Regions from separate parts of the Streptomyces sp. NBC_00316 genome, predicted to be linked through region 2. Evidence: riboswitches for the same ligand, from Rfam matches in the RefSeq annotation. Region 2 holds a riboswitch; the other holds the start of a gene.

Region 1 (7,104 bases), 2.8 Mb from region 2:
CGCCGCCGGCGCGTAGGTAGGTTGGTGGGGTGAACGCTGAAGATCCCGGTCGTATCGTCCTGCTCACCGCCAGCCACCGGGTCGCGCCCGGACTGCTGTCCTGGCCGGCCTGGCAGACGCTGCACGCCGCCGACCGGGTGCTCTGCGCCGAGCCGGACCACCCCCAGCTGCCCTATCTGCGCGAGGCGGGTGTCACGGTCGCGCACGCCGCGCCCACCGCGCAGGAGCTCGTCGACGCCTGTGCGGGCGGCCGGACCGTCGTGGTCCTGACCGGCGGCGAGGGCAACCAGCCGCTGACCGACGGGCTGGCCCGGCTGGCGGGATCGGGCAGGGTCCGGATGCCGAACCTGGAGCTGCTGCCCGGCTCCTACGACCTGCCGGGCGCCCGGCTCCTCGATCTGGTCCAGGTCATGGACCGGATCAGGGCCGAGTGCCCCTGGACGTCGCAGAAGACCCACCAGGGGCTCGCCAAGTACGCCATCGAGGAGGCGTACGAACTGGTCGAGGCGATCGAGGACGGCGACCGCGACGAGCTGCGAGAGGAACTCGGCGACGTACTGCTCCAGGTCGTCTTCCACGCCAGGATCGCGGAGGAGGACGAGGACGCGCCGTTCTCTGTCGACGACGTCGCGGCCACCCTCGTCGAGAAGCTGATCCACCGCCATCCGCATGTCTTCGGCGACGAGACCGCCGAGACCCCGGAGGACGTGCACGCGCACTGGCTGCGCACCAAGGCCATCGAGAAGCAGCGCGCATCGGTCACCGAGGGCGTGCCGCTCGGCCAGCCCGGTCTGGCGCTGGCGGCGAAGCTGGCCGGGCGGGTGCGTACCGCGGGACTCGATGTGGCGCTCCCCACGGGCGACGGCATCGGGTACGAGCTCCTCGCCCTCGCCGTACGCGCGGAACGGGACGGCACCGACCCCGAGGCCGCCCTGCGCGCAGCGGGCCGTGCCTACCGGGACGCGATTCTTGCCGCGGAGGCCAACGGATAACGTCAGGGGGTGAACGACAGCCCCGCCGACAGCCCCGCAGACCGGCCCACCGGCAGCTCCGCAGACAGCCCCGCCGAGCGGTCTGCAGGCAACGCCGCCGGCTGCCCTGCCGATCGCCCCGCCGGCGCCCCTCCCGGTGCGCCCGAACTCTTCACCTGGGAGTTCGCCACCGATCCGTACCCGGCCTACGCCTGGCTGCGCGAGCACAGCCCGGTGCACCGCACCGCGCTGCCCAGCGGGGTCGAGGCGTGGCTCGTGACGCGGTACGCGGACGCCCGGCAGGCACTCGCCGACACCCGCCTCTCCAAGAACCCGGCGCACCACGCCGAGCCGGCGCATGCCAAGGGGAAGACCGGCATCCCGGGCGAGCGCAAGGCGGAGCTGATGACGCATCTGCTGAACATCGACCCGCCCGACCACACCCGGCTGCGCCGCCTGGTCTCGAAGGCGTTCACGCCCCGCCGCGTCGCGGAGTTCGCGCCGCGTGTGCAGGAGCTGACGGACCGCCTCATCGACAACTTCATCGAGGAGGGGAGCGCGGACCTCATTCATGACTTCGCGTTCCCGCTCCCGATCTACGCGATCTGCGATCTGCTCGGCGTGCCGCGCGAGGACCAGGACGACTTCCGGGACTGGGCGGGCATGATGATCCGCCACGGCGGCGGGCCGCGCGGCGGTGTGGCCCGGTCGGTCAAGAAGATGCGCGGCTATCTCGCCGAACTGATCCACCGCAAAAGGGAGAACCCCGGCGACGATCTGATCTCGGGGCTGATCCGGGCCAGCGACCACGGCGAGCACCTCACCGAGAACGAGGCCGCCGCCATGGCCTTCATCCTTCTCTTCGCGGGGTTCGAGACGACGGTCAACCTCATCGGCAACGGGGTGTACGCCCTGCTGCGCAACCCCGGGCAGCGGGAGCGGCTGCAGCGCTCGCTGGATGCCGGGGAGACGGGGCTGCTGGAGACCGGCATCGAGGAACTGCTGCGCTACGACGGCCCGGTGGAGCTGGCGACCTGGCGGTTCGCCACCGAACCGCTCAGGCTCGGCGGGCAGCGGATCGCGACGGGCGACCCCGTACTGGTGGTGCTCGCCGCCGCCGACCGGGACCCGGAAAGGTTCGCGGACCCCGACACGCTCGACCTCGCCCGGCGTGACAATCAGCACCTCGGCTACGGGCACGGCATCCACTACTGTCTGGGGGCGCCGCTCGCCCGGCTGGAGGGCCAGGCGGCCCTCGCCACGCTGTTGAGACGCCTGCCTGACCTGCGGCTTGCAGGGGAACCTACCGATTTGCGCTGGCGCGGTGGGCTCATCATGCGCGGACTGCGCACTCTTCCCGTGGAGTTCGAACCCGGACATCGCTGCGACGAAGGTGACTCGCTGTCAACTCCGTGACTTTCACGTGATCTGTGCTGCATCGACTTGTGACAAGCGTTCGACTGCGGATACGTTCACCGTTCGACGCACCCGTCACTTTGTCAGTCACACGGAAGGCACTCCCATGGGCTCCGCGAACGGCAGGCACCGTCGCCCTCGTCAGGCACCCGCCATCGTCGTCGCCGCAGGCGTGACCGGCTCGGCCATCGCCATCCCGCTGCTCGGCGCGGCCGGTGCACACGCGGCCGACGCCACGACCTGGGACCGGGTCGCCGAGTGCGAGAGCGGCGGCATGTGGAGTGCCGACCTCGGCAACGGCTTCTACGGCGGTCTCCAGTTCTCCCAGGACGCCTGGAAGTCGTACGGAGGTGAGGCGTACGCCCCGCGTGCCGACCTCGCCAGCCGCTCGCAGCAGATAGCGATCGCCGAGAAGGTCCTGGACGACAAGGGGCCGAAGGCGTGGCCCAGCTGTGCGGTGATCTCCGGCCTCACGGTGGACGGGGCGCTGCCGGGCGTCGACCCGGGCACCGTGCCGTCGGCCGAACCGACCGAGGGCGCGCAGGAGTCCGGCGGGGTGAGCGCGTCGGACGGTGCGAAGTCGTCCACCAAGGCGTCGGAGAGCGCCTCGAAGAAGTCGTCGGGCAAGGCATCGGACAAGAAGTCGAGCGAATCGACGTCCGATACATCTGATTCATCCGATTACTCCGAATCGACCGACTCCTCTGATTCCTCGGACTCTTTCGGCGGTGAGTCGAGCGGCAAGCACCGCGGCGCGCCGGCCTCCGAAGTGGGCCAGGACACAGGGGCGGGCAACGGCCGGGAGTCGGGCCGCCATGCTTCCCGCGGGGACAGCGAGGGGCGTGACGCAGGCGCCCCGGCGGCCGACGGCTCCTACGAGGTGCGGCCCGGCGACAACTTGTGGGCGATTGCTGATGCACATCACGTCCCCGGCGGGTGGCCCGCGCTCTATGAGGTGAACAAGGACGCCGTCGGCGCCGACCCGAACCTCATTCTCCCTGGCCAGAGCCTCGCTCTCGATGTGAAGGTGAACTGAGACCGGTCTGATCAACAGCTAAAAATGCCCCCAAAATAGGGGTAGTTCAGAGGCCTATGTCCGCTTATGCGTAAGTGAGACATGGGTCTCTTTGCGTCAACTGGCGTGTCGCATCTGCGGAGTCCGTCCGCATCGCCCCCGACCTGCGAAAACGATGACGAGCCGGATGCAAGTAAGGGTTGATTGTCCGGTATGTCCATCTTTGAATATGGGGGTTGCCTATGTTTACGGTCGGAACTGCTCGCACCGCGGGCCCCGTCGATCGTCACGCCGAATCCTGCCGTCGGTCGAAGGGAACAGACGCGTAAAGCGCCGTAGGCAGGAGCGGGGGACCCAGGTAAGCCGCCGGGGCCGATGGTCGAAAGACCGTCAGCATCGGCTCGGGGTGAAGTCGCACGCCAGGACGTGCGACCGGGCAACTCACTAGGCCCGAACCCGACAGCTCACCTCGTAGGCGTCGGTGAGGAGATTCCATGCTGCTGAACAGCAAGGGCAAGCACCGTCGCCCGTCCAAGGCCGTCCGTGTCGCCACGCTCGCGGGTGTTGCCGGTGCCGCCATCGCCGTTCCCCTGATGGGTGCGACCAACGCCTCCGCCGCGTCCGTCGCCACGTGGGACGCCGTCGCCCAGTGCGAGTCCGGTGGCAACTGGTCCATCAACACCGGCAACGGCTACTACGGCGGCCTGCAGTTCTCGCAGTCCAGCTGGGCCGCCGCCGGCGGTACGAAGTACGCCCCGCGGGCCGACCTGGCCACCAAGGCCCAGCAGATCGCCACCGCCGAGGTGCTCCTCGACATGCAGGGCCCGGGCGCCTGGTCCTGTGCGGGTGCGGGCAACCTCACCAACGACGGTGTCGACCCGGGTGTCGACACCGGCGCGACGCAGAGCACCCCGGCCGCGCAGTCGAAGCCGGCCGCGCCGAAGCCCGCCGAGCACACCGAAGCCCCCGCCGCCTCCCGCTCGGACCGCGGCACCGCGGCCAGGAAGACCGTCACCACGCCGGCCGGCGAGAAGGTCGCGAAGGGCGACGGTGAGTACACCGTCAAGTCCGGCGACTCGCTCAGCAAGATCGCCGCGGCGCACAAGGTCAAGGGCGGCTGGCAGCAGCTGTTCAAGCTCAACAAGAACATCGTCGAGGACGCCGACCTGATCTACCCGGGTCAGCAGCTCCACCTGACGAAGTAGTACGACCCTGCAGAAGAGGGCTCTCCTCTCCCTGAGCACCCCGACCCGGCGCGGATTCCCCCGTACGCGCCGGGCCGGGGTTTCTGCGCTCTCCGTTCACCTGTTGTAGTTACCGGCCAGTAGATTTCTTGATCTTTGTCCGCCTATGGGGGCCCTTGGGTCCTTTTTCGTCCCAGGAGTCGGGCGGTCGCCGAACGCAGTGGTCCGGGACGGTTAGGCTCTTGTCGCAAGGCCAAAGCGACCCTGCACAAACAGCGTCATATCCCAGAAGGAGATGCCTCGTGCCGTCCATCGACGTCGTCGTAGCCCGGGAAATCCTCGACTCCCGCGGAAACCCCACGGTCGAGGTCGAGGTCGGCCTCGACGACGGCAGCACGGGCCGTGCTGCCGTTCCGTCCGGCGCCTCCACCGGTGCGTTCGAGGCCATTGAGCTTCGCGACGGTGACCCCAACCGCTACCAGGGCAAGGGCGTCGAGAAGGCCGTCCTCGCCGTGATCGAGCAGATCGGCCCGGAGCTCGTCGGCTACGACGCGACCGAGCAGCGGCTGATCGACCAGGCCATGTTCGACCTGGACGCCACCGAGAACAAGGGCTCGCTCGGCGCCAACGCGATCCTCGGCGTCTCGCTGGCCGTCGCGCACGCCGCCTCCGAGGCATCGGACCTGCCGCTGTTCCGCTACCTCGGTGGCCCGAACGCGCACCTGCTGCCCGTCCCGATGATGAACATCCTCAACGGTGGGTCGCACGCCGACTCCAACGTGGACATCCAGGAGTTCATGATCGCCCCGATCGGTGCGGAGTCCTTCTCCGAGGCCCTGCGCTGGGGCGCCGAGGTCTACCACACGCTGAAGAAGGTCCTGAAGACCAAGGGTCTGTCGACCGGTCTCGGTGACGAGGGCGGCTTCGCGCCGAACCTGGAGTCGAACCGCGCCGCCCTGGACCTCATCGTCGAGGCGATCAAGGAGGCCGGTTACGTCCCGGGCCGCGACATCGCGCTCGCGCTCGACGTCGCCGCGTCCGAGTTCTACAAGGACGGCTCGTACGAGTTCGAGGGCAAGTCCCGTTCGGCCGCCGAGATGACCGAGTACTACGAGGAGCTCGTCTCCGCGTACCCGCTGGTCTCCATCGAGGACCCGCTGTACGAGGACGACTGGGCCGGCTGGAAGGTCATCACCGACAAGCTCGGCTCCAAGGTGCAGATCGTCGGCGACGACCTCTTCGTCACCAACCCGGAGCGTCTGGCCCGTGGCATCGAGGAGGGCTCCGCCAACGCCCTGCTCGTCAAGGTCAACCAGATCGGTTCGCTGACCGAGACCCTGGACGCCGTCGAACTGGCCCAGCGCAACGGCTTCAAGTGCATGATGTCCCACCGCTCCGGCGAGACCGAGGACGTCACCATCGCCGACCTCGCGGTCGCGGTGAACTGCGGTCAGATCAAGACCGGCGCCCCGGCCCGCTCGGACCGTGTCGCCAAGTACAACCAGCTGCTGCGCATCGAGGAGATCCTCGACGACGCGGCGGTGTACGCGGGCCGCTCCGCCTTCCCGCGGTTTCGCCCTGCGAACTGAACAGGCACAGCGCCCTGCGAACTGAACAGCACAGCGCCCCGCGAACTGAACAGGCACAGCGCCCTGCGAGCTGATGCAGTGCGGCGCTCCGTGCACTGATCGGCGCAGCAAGGGCTGATCGCAGGCCGCAGGCCCGTCACGGGTCAAAGGCCCCGGCCTCCGACCGTCCCCGCACTCGGTCCCGTACCGTGTGCGGGGACGGACGTGCGTAATGGGGAGGCGGAGACATGGCCGCGAAGGACCGGGACCGGTTCTCCACCGCGACCCGGCTGCGGCTGCTCGGAGAGCAGACCGCCGCCCGCGTCTACCGGTCCCAGAACCGTCGTCAGGCGCGTCGCTCCCGGCTCACCGGACGGGCCGCGTTCCTCGCGCTGGTCGTCTGTTCCCTGGTGGTGGCGCTCGCGTACCCGATGCGGCAGTACGTGTCGCAGCGCGACGAGATCGCCGACCAGGAGCGGCTGGCGCGGGAGGCGCAGACGCGCACCGAGGAGCTGCGCGACGAGAAGGCGCGCCTCCAGGACGACGCGTACATCCGGCGGCTGGCGCGGGAGCACCTGCACTACGTCCTTCCCGGGGAGACCGGTTACACGGTGGTCGACCCGGACGCGGCCAAGGAGCGCAGCGGGGGGCCGCAGGAGACCGACCGGCCGTGGCACTCGAACCTGTGGGACGGCGTGGACTCCGCCGACCGGAACTGACCTCTCCTCCGACCGCTCTTTCGCCCCTTTCATTCCGCTGCGGAACCGCAGCTCAGCATCTCGAGTAGAACCAAGGCAGGCATGGAAACGCCCCCTCCCCAGACCGAATCAACCGCGCCCACCGAGGCGGACATCGCCGCGTTCCAGCAGCAGCTCGGCCGCCCGCCGCGCGGGCTGCGCGCGATCGCGCACCGCTGCCCGTGCGGCAACCCGGACGTGGTCGAGACGCAG
Region 2 (7,104 bases):
TTTCAGTAGTTGGGGAGGCGGCGCGGACCCAGGTCGGTCCGGGCGGGGGGCGGGGCGAGCCGGACGCTCGCGCCGAGCACGGTCAGGCTCTGAGTGGCGACCACGACCGGCTCCAGTGCGACGGAAACCACCTCGGGATGGTCGTCGACGAGCCGCGACACCCGCAGCAGAAGCTCTTCGAGCGCCGCGGTGTCGACAGGTGCCGAGCCGCGCCAGCCGAAGAGGACCGGGGCCGCCCGGATGGACCGGATCAGCTCGGCGGCGTCGCGGTCGGTGGCGGGCACGAGCCGGTGGGCGGTGTCGCCGAGGAGCTCGGAGGGCGCACCGGCCAGTCCGAAGGAGAGGACGGCGCCCGCCGCGGGATCGATCGTGGCCCGTACGACGGTGTCCACACCGCGCGGGGCCATGGACTGGACGACGGGCTGAAGCTCGGTGGGCTTGCCGAGCAGATCGGTGAGTTCGCCGTACGCCCGGCGCAGCGCGTCTTCGTCGGCGAGGTCCAGCCGGACGCCGCCGAGGTCGGCGCGGTGGCGCAGATGGGGTGCGGTGGTCTTGAGCGCGACCGGATAGCCGAGCCGCGCCGCGGCGGCGACCGCGGCGTCTGCGTCGGGGGCCGGGAGCGTCGGCCGTACGGTGATGCCGTAGCGCCCCAGCAGTTCGCGCGCCTCGTCGTGACCGAGCGGACGGCCACGGGGGTCGGGGTCGGGTCCGAGGAGCGCGTCGATACGGGCCGCGGCTCCGGCCTCGTCGATCGTGTCGTCGAGAAAGTCGGGCACCTTCCCCGGCACGGCGGCCTGCCGTCGCCACTGGGCATACTTCACCGCCTCGGCCAGAGCCCGCACGGCGCGCTCGGCAGCGGGGTAGGCGGGGATGCGGCCGGGGGTGGGAGCAGGGCCGGCATCCGTGTCCGGCCGCTGCGGGGCGTGGCGGCCGACGGGGTCGGCGGAGCCGGTCGGCCGCTCCTGGCCGGCCGAGGCGGTCGAGGAGGAAGCGGCGGTGGAGGAGGCCGGGGAAGCCTGAGTGACCGGCCCGCCCGAAGAGCCCGCGGCACCCGGTCCGGCCGCAGCGCCCGGGGCAGCAGGTGCGGACCGCGTCACCCGTGGCACCGCGGCCGTGCTCGTGGCAGCCGCGAGCGCTTCGGCCAGGCCGCCGATCTCCACATGGACCACGGCAACCGGCTTGGCCGGCCCCGTGGCCGCGGCGGTACGCAGGGCGGCCGCCAGAACCTCGCCGTCGCCAGATTCCGCCTGGCCGTTCTCCCCCACCCACGGGATCGCCGTCACGATCACCGCGTCGCAGCCCGCGTCAGCCAGCGCCTCGGCCAGCGCGTCCCGGAAGTCCTGCGGGGTGGCCGCGGTGGTGAGGTCGCGGGGCGGCCGCGGGCGCAGCCCCTCGGCGAGGCAGGCGTCGTACGTGAGAAGGCCGAGGGACTCGGAGTTGCCGATGATCGCGACCCGCGGTCCCGCCGGGAGGGGCTGGTCGGCGAGGAGCAGGCCCGCGTCGACCATCTCCGTCACCGTGTCGACGCGGATCACGCCCGCCTGCCGCATGAGCGCGGAGACCGTCGCGTCCGGGATCCGGCTGACCGGCACCGCATGGCCCGGCGGGGTGCTGCCGCTGTGCCGGGCGCCCTTCACCACGACCACCGGCTTCACCGCCGCGGTGCGTCGGGCGAGGCGGGTGAACTTGCGCGGGTTGCCGAGCGATTCGAGGTACAGCAGGGCGACATCGGTGTCGGGGTCCTCGTACCAGTACTGCAGGAAGTCGTTGCCCGAGATGTCGGCGCGGTTGCCCGCAGAGATGAACGTGGACAGACCCGCGCCGCGCCGGTAGAGCCCGGAGAGCAGCGCGATGCCGATGGCACCGGACTGCGTGAACAGGCCGATGCGCCCGGACGCGGGTGGCTCGGGGGCGAGGGAGGCGTTCAGCCGCACGGCGTCGGAGTTGTTGATGAGGCCGAAGGCGTTCGGGCCGATGATGCGCATGCCGTACGAGCGGGCCTGGCGCACCAGTTCGCGCTGCCGTTCCCTGCCTTCTGCGCCCCACTCGGCGTATCCGGCGGAGAGGACGACGAGTCCCTGGACACCGTGCTCTCCGCAGTCGACGACGGCCTCCGGAACCCGTTCGGCAGGTACGGCGACGACCGCGAGGTCGACCGTTTCCCTGATCTCTCCGATGGAGCGGTGGGCGGGGACGCCGTCGATCGTGGTCTGGTCGGCGCCGAAGGCGCTGTTCACGGCGTACGTGCGACCGGTGAACCCGGCCGCGAGGAGGTTGCGCAGGACCGTGCGGCCCACCCCGCCCGGATTGCGGCCCGTGCCGATGACCGCGACGGAACCCGGCGCGATCAGCCGCTGCACCGACCGCGACTCCGCCCGCTGCTCACGGGCGCGCTGCACGGCCAGCGACTCCGCGGTCGGTTCGAGTTCGAGGGTGAGGTGGACGGAGCCGTCCTCGAAGCTGCGGTGCTGGGTGTAACCGGCGTCCCGGAACACCTTGATCATCTTGTTGTTGGCGGGCAGCACCTCGGCGGCGAAGCGCCGGATGCCGCGCTCGCGGGCCACCGCAGCGATGTGTTCCAGCAGCGCCGATGCCACGCCGCGGCCCTGGTGGGCGTCCTGGACGAGGAAGGCGACCTCGGCCTCGTCGGCAGGGGCGGAGGCGGGCCTGCCGGATGCGTCGATCCGGTCGTAGCGGACGGTCGCGATGAACTCGCCGCCGACCGTGACGGCCAGACCCACCCGGTCGACGTAGTCGTGATGGGTGAAGCGGTGCACGTCCTTGGCCGACAACCGCGGATAGGGGGCGAAGAACCTGTAGTACTTCGACTCGTCCGATACCTGCTCGTAGAAGCTGACCAGCCGCTCTGCATCGTCCGTGGTGATGGGCCTGATCCGGGCCGTGCCGCCGTCACGGAGCACCACGTCCGCTTCCCAGTGGTCGGGGTACGCGTGATGCGGACTCTGCTCCGGAGAGGGCTGCATGGGCAAAGACTACGGCTCGGTCACCGGTCGCGTACGGATCGGGGCCGGGGCAGTCTGAGAGGGCCGATCGGCCGTGCGGCACGGGCTTCGGCACCGGGTCGCGGGCCGGCCGCAACGGTCCGCTCGGGTCGGCCGGAGCAGCCCGCACCACATGAGAGACTGGTCTAGACAACCATTGATTCGTGAAGGGCAGAACCATGGCTGAGCGCCGCGTCAATGTCGGTTGGGCCGAGGGCCTGCACGCCCGCCCCGCTTCCATCTTCGTCCGTGCCGCCACGGCGTCCGGCTACCCGGTGACGATCTCCAAGACCGACGGCAGTCCGGTGAACGCCGCCTCCATGCTCGCGGTGCTCGGCCTGGGCGCGCAGGGCGGCGAGGAGATCGTGCTCGCGTCCGAGGCGGACGACGCGGAGGCCGCGCTCGACCGGCTGGCGAGGCTCGTCGCCGAGGGGCTCGACGAGCTCCCGGAGACCGTCTGATTCCGGACACTCCGGCCGGCTGCTTTTCTGCGGCGGAGCCGCGGCACCCCTGACGGGGGCCGCGGCTCTTTTGTTTTTGTTTTCCGCACCGTTTCTCCATGCCGATCCACCGGGGCCACCCCCAGCGTTTTCGCGAGGGATTCGTGCGGTATTCGGGCAGCCTGAAGAAAGCGCCGCAGAATTACATCTCTTGTATACGGCGCACGTGTTAATGACGGCCGCTCGCGGTGTTTACGACATGTTGCGAAGTCCTCACCCGGCCGGGAGCGGGCGGGACGGCCTCCCGGCCCGGCATGCGGTCCGCGCACCGCAACCGGTGGGCGGCCGTGGTCCGCTCGGCGTGCTGCGCGGCCAGCGCCCTGGCGCGTTCCGCGTCCCCACGGGCCACGGCGTCCACGATGGCTCCGTGCTCGGCCCAGGAATCGGCGGGGCGGGCCGGCTGCTCGACCGCGTACATCCAGGCGATCTTGTGCCGTAGCTGGGTGAGCAGCGCGATGAGACCGGGGCTGCGGGAGGCCTGCGCGAGCGTCTCGTGGAACCAGCCGCCCAGCGACCGCAGATCCTCCCCCTCGCCCCGCCGGGCCCGCTCCTGGCCGAGCCTGACCAGGCCACGGAGGACTTTGAGGTGCGCCTCGGTGCGGCGCTGCGCGGCGCGGGCCGCACCCAGCGGCTCCAGCAGCATCCGGACCTCCAGCAGGTCGGCGGCCTCCTGCGCGGTGGGCTCGGCGACACAGGCACCGGCATGCCGGCGGGTGACCACGAAGCCCTCGGACTCCAGGGTCCGCAGCGCTTCCCGCACCGGGACACGGGAGACCCCGTAACGGCGTGCGAGGAGCTCCTCGGTGAGTCTGCTGCCGCGTTCGAAGACACCCGAGACGATGTCGTCACGGATCGCCGTGCATACCGAATGCGCCGGAATGCGCATGTCCGAACCTCCGCCTTAATCCCCGCGAAACGCGGCCGGCCGACGCCTGTTCTGTGACTCTATTGCAATGCGGCTGCATTTCCGATGCCGGGTCGAAATCCATGAATATCTTTTTGTTCGGACTCCGTTCGACAAGCCCGCCCCGGCTCGTTCGACGAGCCTGCCCGGGCTCGTTCGGCAGGTCCGTCCCGCGAGGAGGACGGCGGGATACGCCGAAGGCCCCGGCGGGAAGCCGGGGCCTTCGGGACAGTGCGGACGTGTCGTCGGTCAGACGTTGACGCCGTGGGCGCGCAGGTACGCGACGGGGTCCATGTCGGAGCCGTACGACGGCGTGGTCCGGGCCTCGAAGTGAAGGTGCGGTCCGGTGGAGTTGCCGGTCGAGCCGGAGAAGCCGATCCGCTGGCCCGCACCGACGCTCTGGCCGACCGAGACGCCGATCGAGGAGAGGTGGCCGTACTGGGTGTACGTGCCGTCCGTCATCCGGAGCACGATGTTGTTGCCGTACGCGCCACCCCAGCCGGCCTCGACGACCGTGCCGGCGCCGACGGCGACGACGGAGCTGCCGGAGGCGGCGTGGAAGTCGATGCCCGAGTGACGGCCGGAGGACCAGAGGGAACCGCTGGACTTGTAGCCGGTGGTGACGTATGAACCGGCGACCGGGAGCTGGAAGGCGCCGAGACGGGTGCGCTCGGCAGAACGGGCGGCGCGGGCCTTCGCCTCGCGGGCCGCCTTGACACGGGCGTCGGCCTTGGCCTTGGCCTTGGCCACTGCTTCGGCCTTGACCTTGGCCGCGGCCTTGGCCTTCGCGGCTTCGGCCTTCGCCTTGGCGGCGGCATCGGCCAGGTGCTGCTGCACGTCGGCCTGGGCGGCCACCTGGTCGGCGAGGGCGCCTTCGATGGCGATGATCTGGTTCAGACCGGTCTCGCTGACGGAGGGGACCTTGGCCTCGGCGGCGAGGGCCGGGGAAGCCAGGCCACCGATGACGCCGGTGGTGGCCAGAGCCGCGACGCCGGCGACCTGCGCGCTCCTGCGCGTCAGGCGGCTCGGGGCACGATGCTTCCCGGTGGGGCGGGTGAACGCCATGAAGGGTTGATCCTTTCCTTCCTTCTCGCCTACCGGGTTAGCTGACGGGTTCGGAGCAGGAAGGTCTCCTACGGAGGTCCCGGCCCCACAAGAGGGCCGCAGGCATCCGATTCACCCCAGGGACTGCGTGGGTCCCCGGCTCCCCAGGCTCGCGCCTGACGGGGACTCGGCGATCGCTGCCCGGCGCCGCGGATGCAGCATTCGAGTGACGGACAGCTGAGCCGACGCTAAGCGGGGGCACTTTCATTCACCAAACGGACAGGCCGTTTTGTAGCGCACACCACAGGACATACAGACTCTCGACCTGATAAATCAGACAAAAGGGAAGACCCCGGCGAGAAGTGACTCGCCGGGGTCCGCATTCGTCCCGGTACAGGAGCGTTCGGCTGATCAGCCGGTGACGACCGACACCTCTCCGATACCCAGCGCCCGGACCGGCTCCTCGATCTGCGAGGCGTCGCCGACGAGGATCGTGACCAGCCGGTCCACCGGGAAGGCGCTGACCACCGCCGCGGTCGCCTCGACCGTTCCCGTCTCCGCGAGGCGCGCGTACAGCTGCGCCTGGTAGTCGTCCGGCAGGTGCTGCTCGAGCTGGTCGGCGAGCGTGCCCGCCACGGAGGCCGCCGTCTCGAACTTCAGCGGGGCGACACCCACGAGGTTCTGCACCGCCGTCTCGCGCTCGGCGTCGGTCAGGCCCTCGGCCGCCAGCGTCCGCAGGACCGTCCACAGGTCGTCCAGCGCCGGTCCGGTGGACTCCGTGTCCACCGAACCGCTGATGGCGAGCATCGCGGCGCCCGTCGCCCCGGAGGCGGAGCCGGGCGCCGACGACCGCAGGACCTGCGCGAAAGCCCGCACGCCGTAGGTGTAGCCCTTCTCCTCGCGCAGCACCCGGTCCAGCCGGGAGGTGAGCGTGCCGCCCAGGCAGTACGTGCCGAGGACCTGGGCCGGCCAGACGCTGTCGTGCCGGTCGGCGCCGATCCGGCCGATCAGCAGCTGCGTCTGCACGGCGCCCGGACGGTCGACGATGACCACCCGGCCGGTGTCGTCGGCGGTGATCGGCGGGGCGGGGCGGGGCTCCGCGGTGTTTCCGGCCCAGTCGCCCACGGTGTCGGCGAGCAGCGCGTCCAGGTCGATGCCGGTGAGGTCACCGACGACCACGACGGTCGCGGTGGACGGCCGGACATGGGCCTCGAAGAAGGCGCGGACGGCCGCGGAGTCGATCCGCTCCACCGTCTCCTCGGTGCCCTGGCGGGGGCGCGACATGCGGGCCGTGGCCGGGAAGAGCTCCTTGGAGAGCTGCTTGGCGGCGCGGCGGGCCGGGTTGGCCTGCTCGTGCGGGATCTCGTCGAGCCGGTTGTTCACCAGCCGCTCGATCTCGCTGTCGGCGAACGCGGGTGCCCGCAGTGCCTCGGCCACCAGGCCGAGTGCCTTGGCCAGCCGGGAGGCCGGGACCTCCAGGGACACCCGGACTCCGGGGTGGTCGGCGTGCGCGTCGAGCGTGGCGCCGCAGCGCTCCAGCTCGGCTGCGAACTCCTCCGCGGAGTGCTTGTCGGTCCCCTCTGACAGGGCCCGCGCCATGATCGTGGCAACGCCGTCGAGGCCTTCGGGCTCGGCGTCCAGCGGGGCGTCGAGG

What was found. Region 2 has a riboswitch for cyclic di-AMP ahead of OG878_RS11155 (M23 family metallopeptidase). Riboswitches for the same ligand answer to the same signal wherever they lie in the genome.
Region 1: it holds a riboswitch for cyclic di-AMP, as region 2 does, so the genes downstream of both, OG878_RS23940 (transglycosylase family protein) here and OG878_RS11155 (M23 family metallopeptidase) in region 2, are expected to answer to the same signal.

What each region holds. Positions count from the first base shown of each region.
Region 1 covers NZ_CP108023.1:5,361,126-5,368,229, forward strand. Annotated here, with positions in the region: gene OG878_RS23920 (SurA N-terminal domain-containing protein) at 1-16, shown strand, start outside; gene OG878_RS23925 (nucleoside triphosphate pyrophosphohydrolase) at 30-992, shown strand; gene OG878_RS23930 (cytochrome P450 family protein) at 1,002-2,387, shown strand; gene OG878_RS23935 (transglycosylase family protein) at 2,494-3,423, shown strand; cyclic di-AMP (ydaO/yuaA leader) riboswitch at 3,724-3,895, shown strand; gene OG878_RS23940 (transglycosylase family protein) at 3,897-4,607, shown strand; gene eno (phosphopyruvate hydratase) at 4,889-6,175, shown strand; gene OG878_RS23950 (FtsB family cell division protein) at 6,403-6,873, shown strand; gene OG878_RS23955 (DUF501 domain-containing protein) at 6,955-7,104, shown strand, end outside.
Region 2 covers NZ_CP108023.1:2,515,114-2,522,217, forward strand. Annotated here, with positions in the region: gene OG878_RS11140 (bifunctional acetate--CoA ligase family protein/GNAT family N-acetyltransferase) at 3-2,984, opposite strand; gene OG878_RS11145 (HPr family phosphocarrier protein) at 3,182-3,463, shown strand; gene OG878_RS11150 (GntR family transcriptional regulator) at 3,672-4,388, opposite strand; gene OG878_RS11155 (M23 family metallopeptidase) at 4,656-5,471, opposite strand; cyclic di-AMP (ydaO/yuaA leader) riboswitch at 5,484-5,653, opposite strand; gene OG878_RS11160 (M16 family metallopeptidase) at 5,862-7,104, opposite strand, start outside.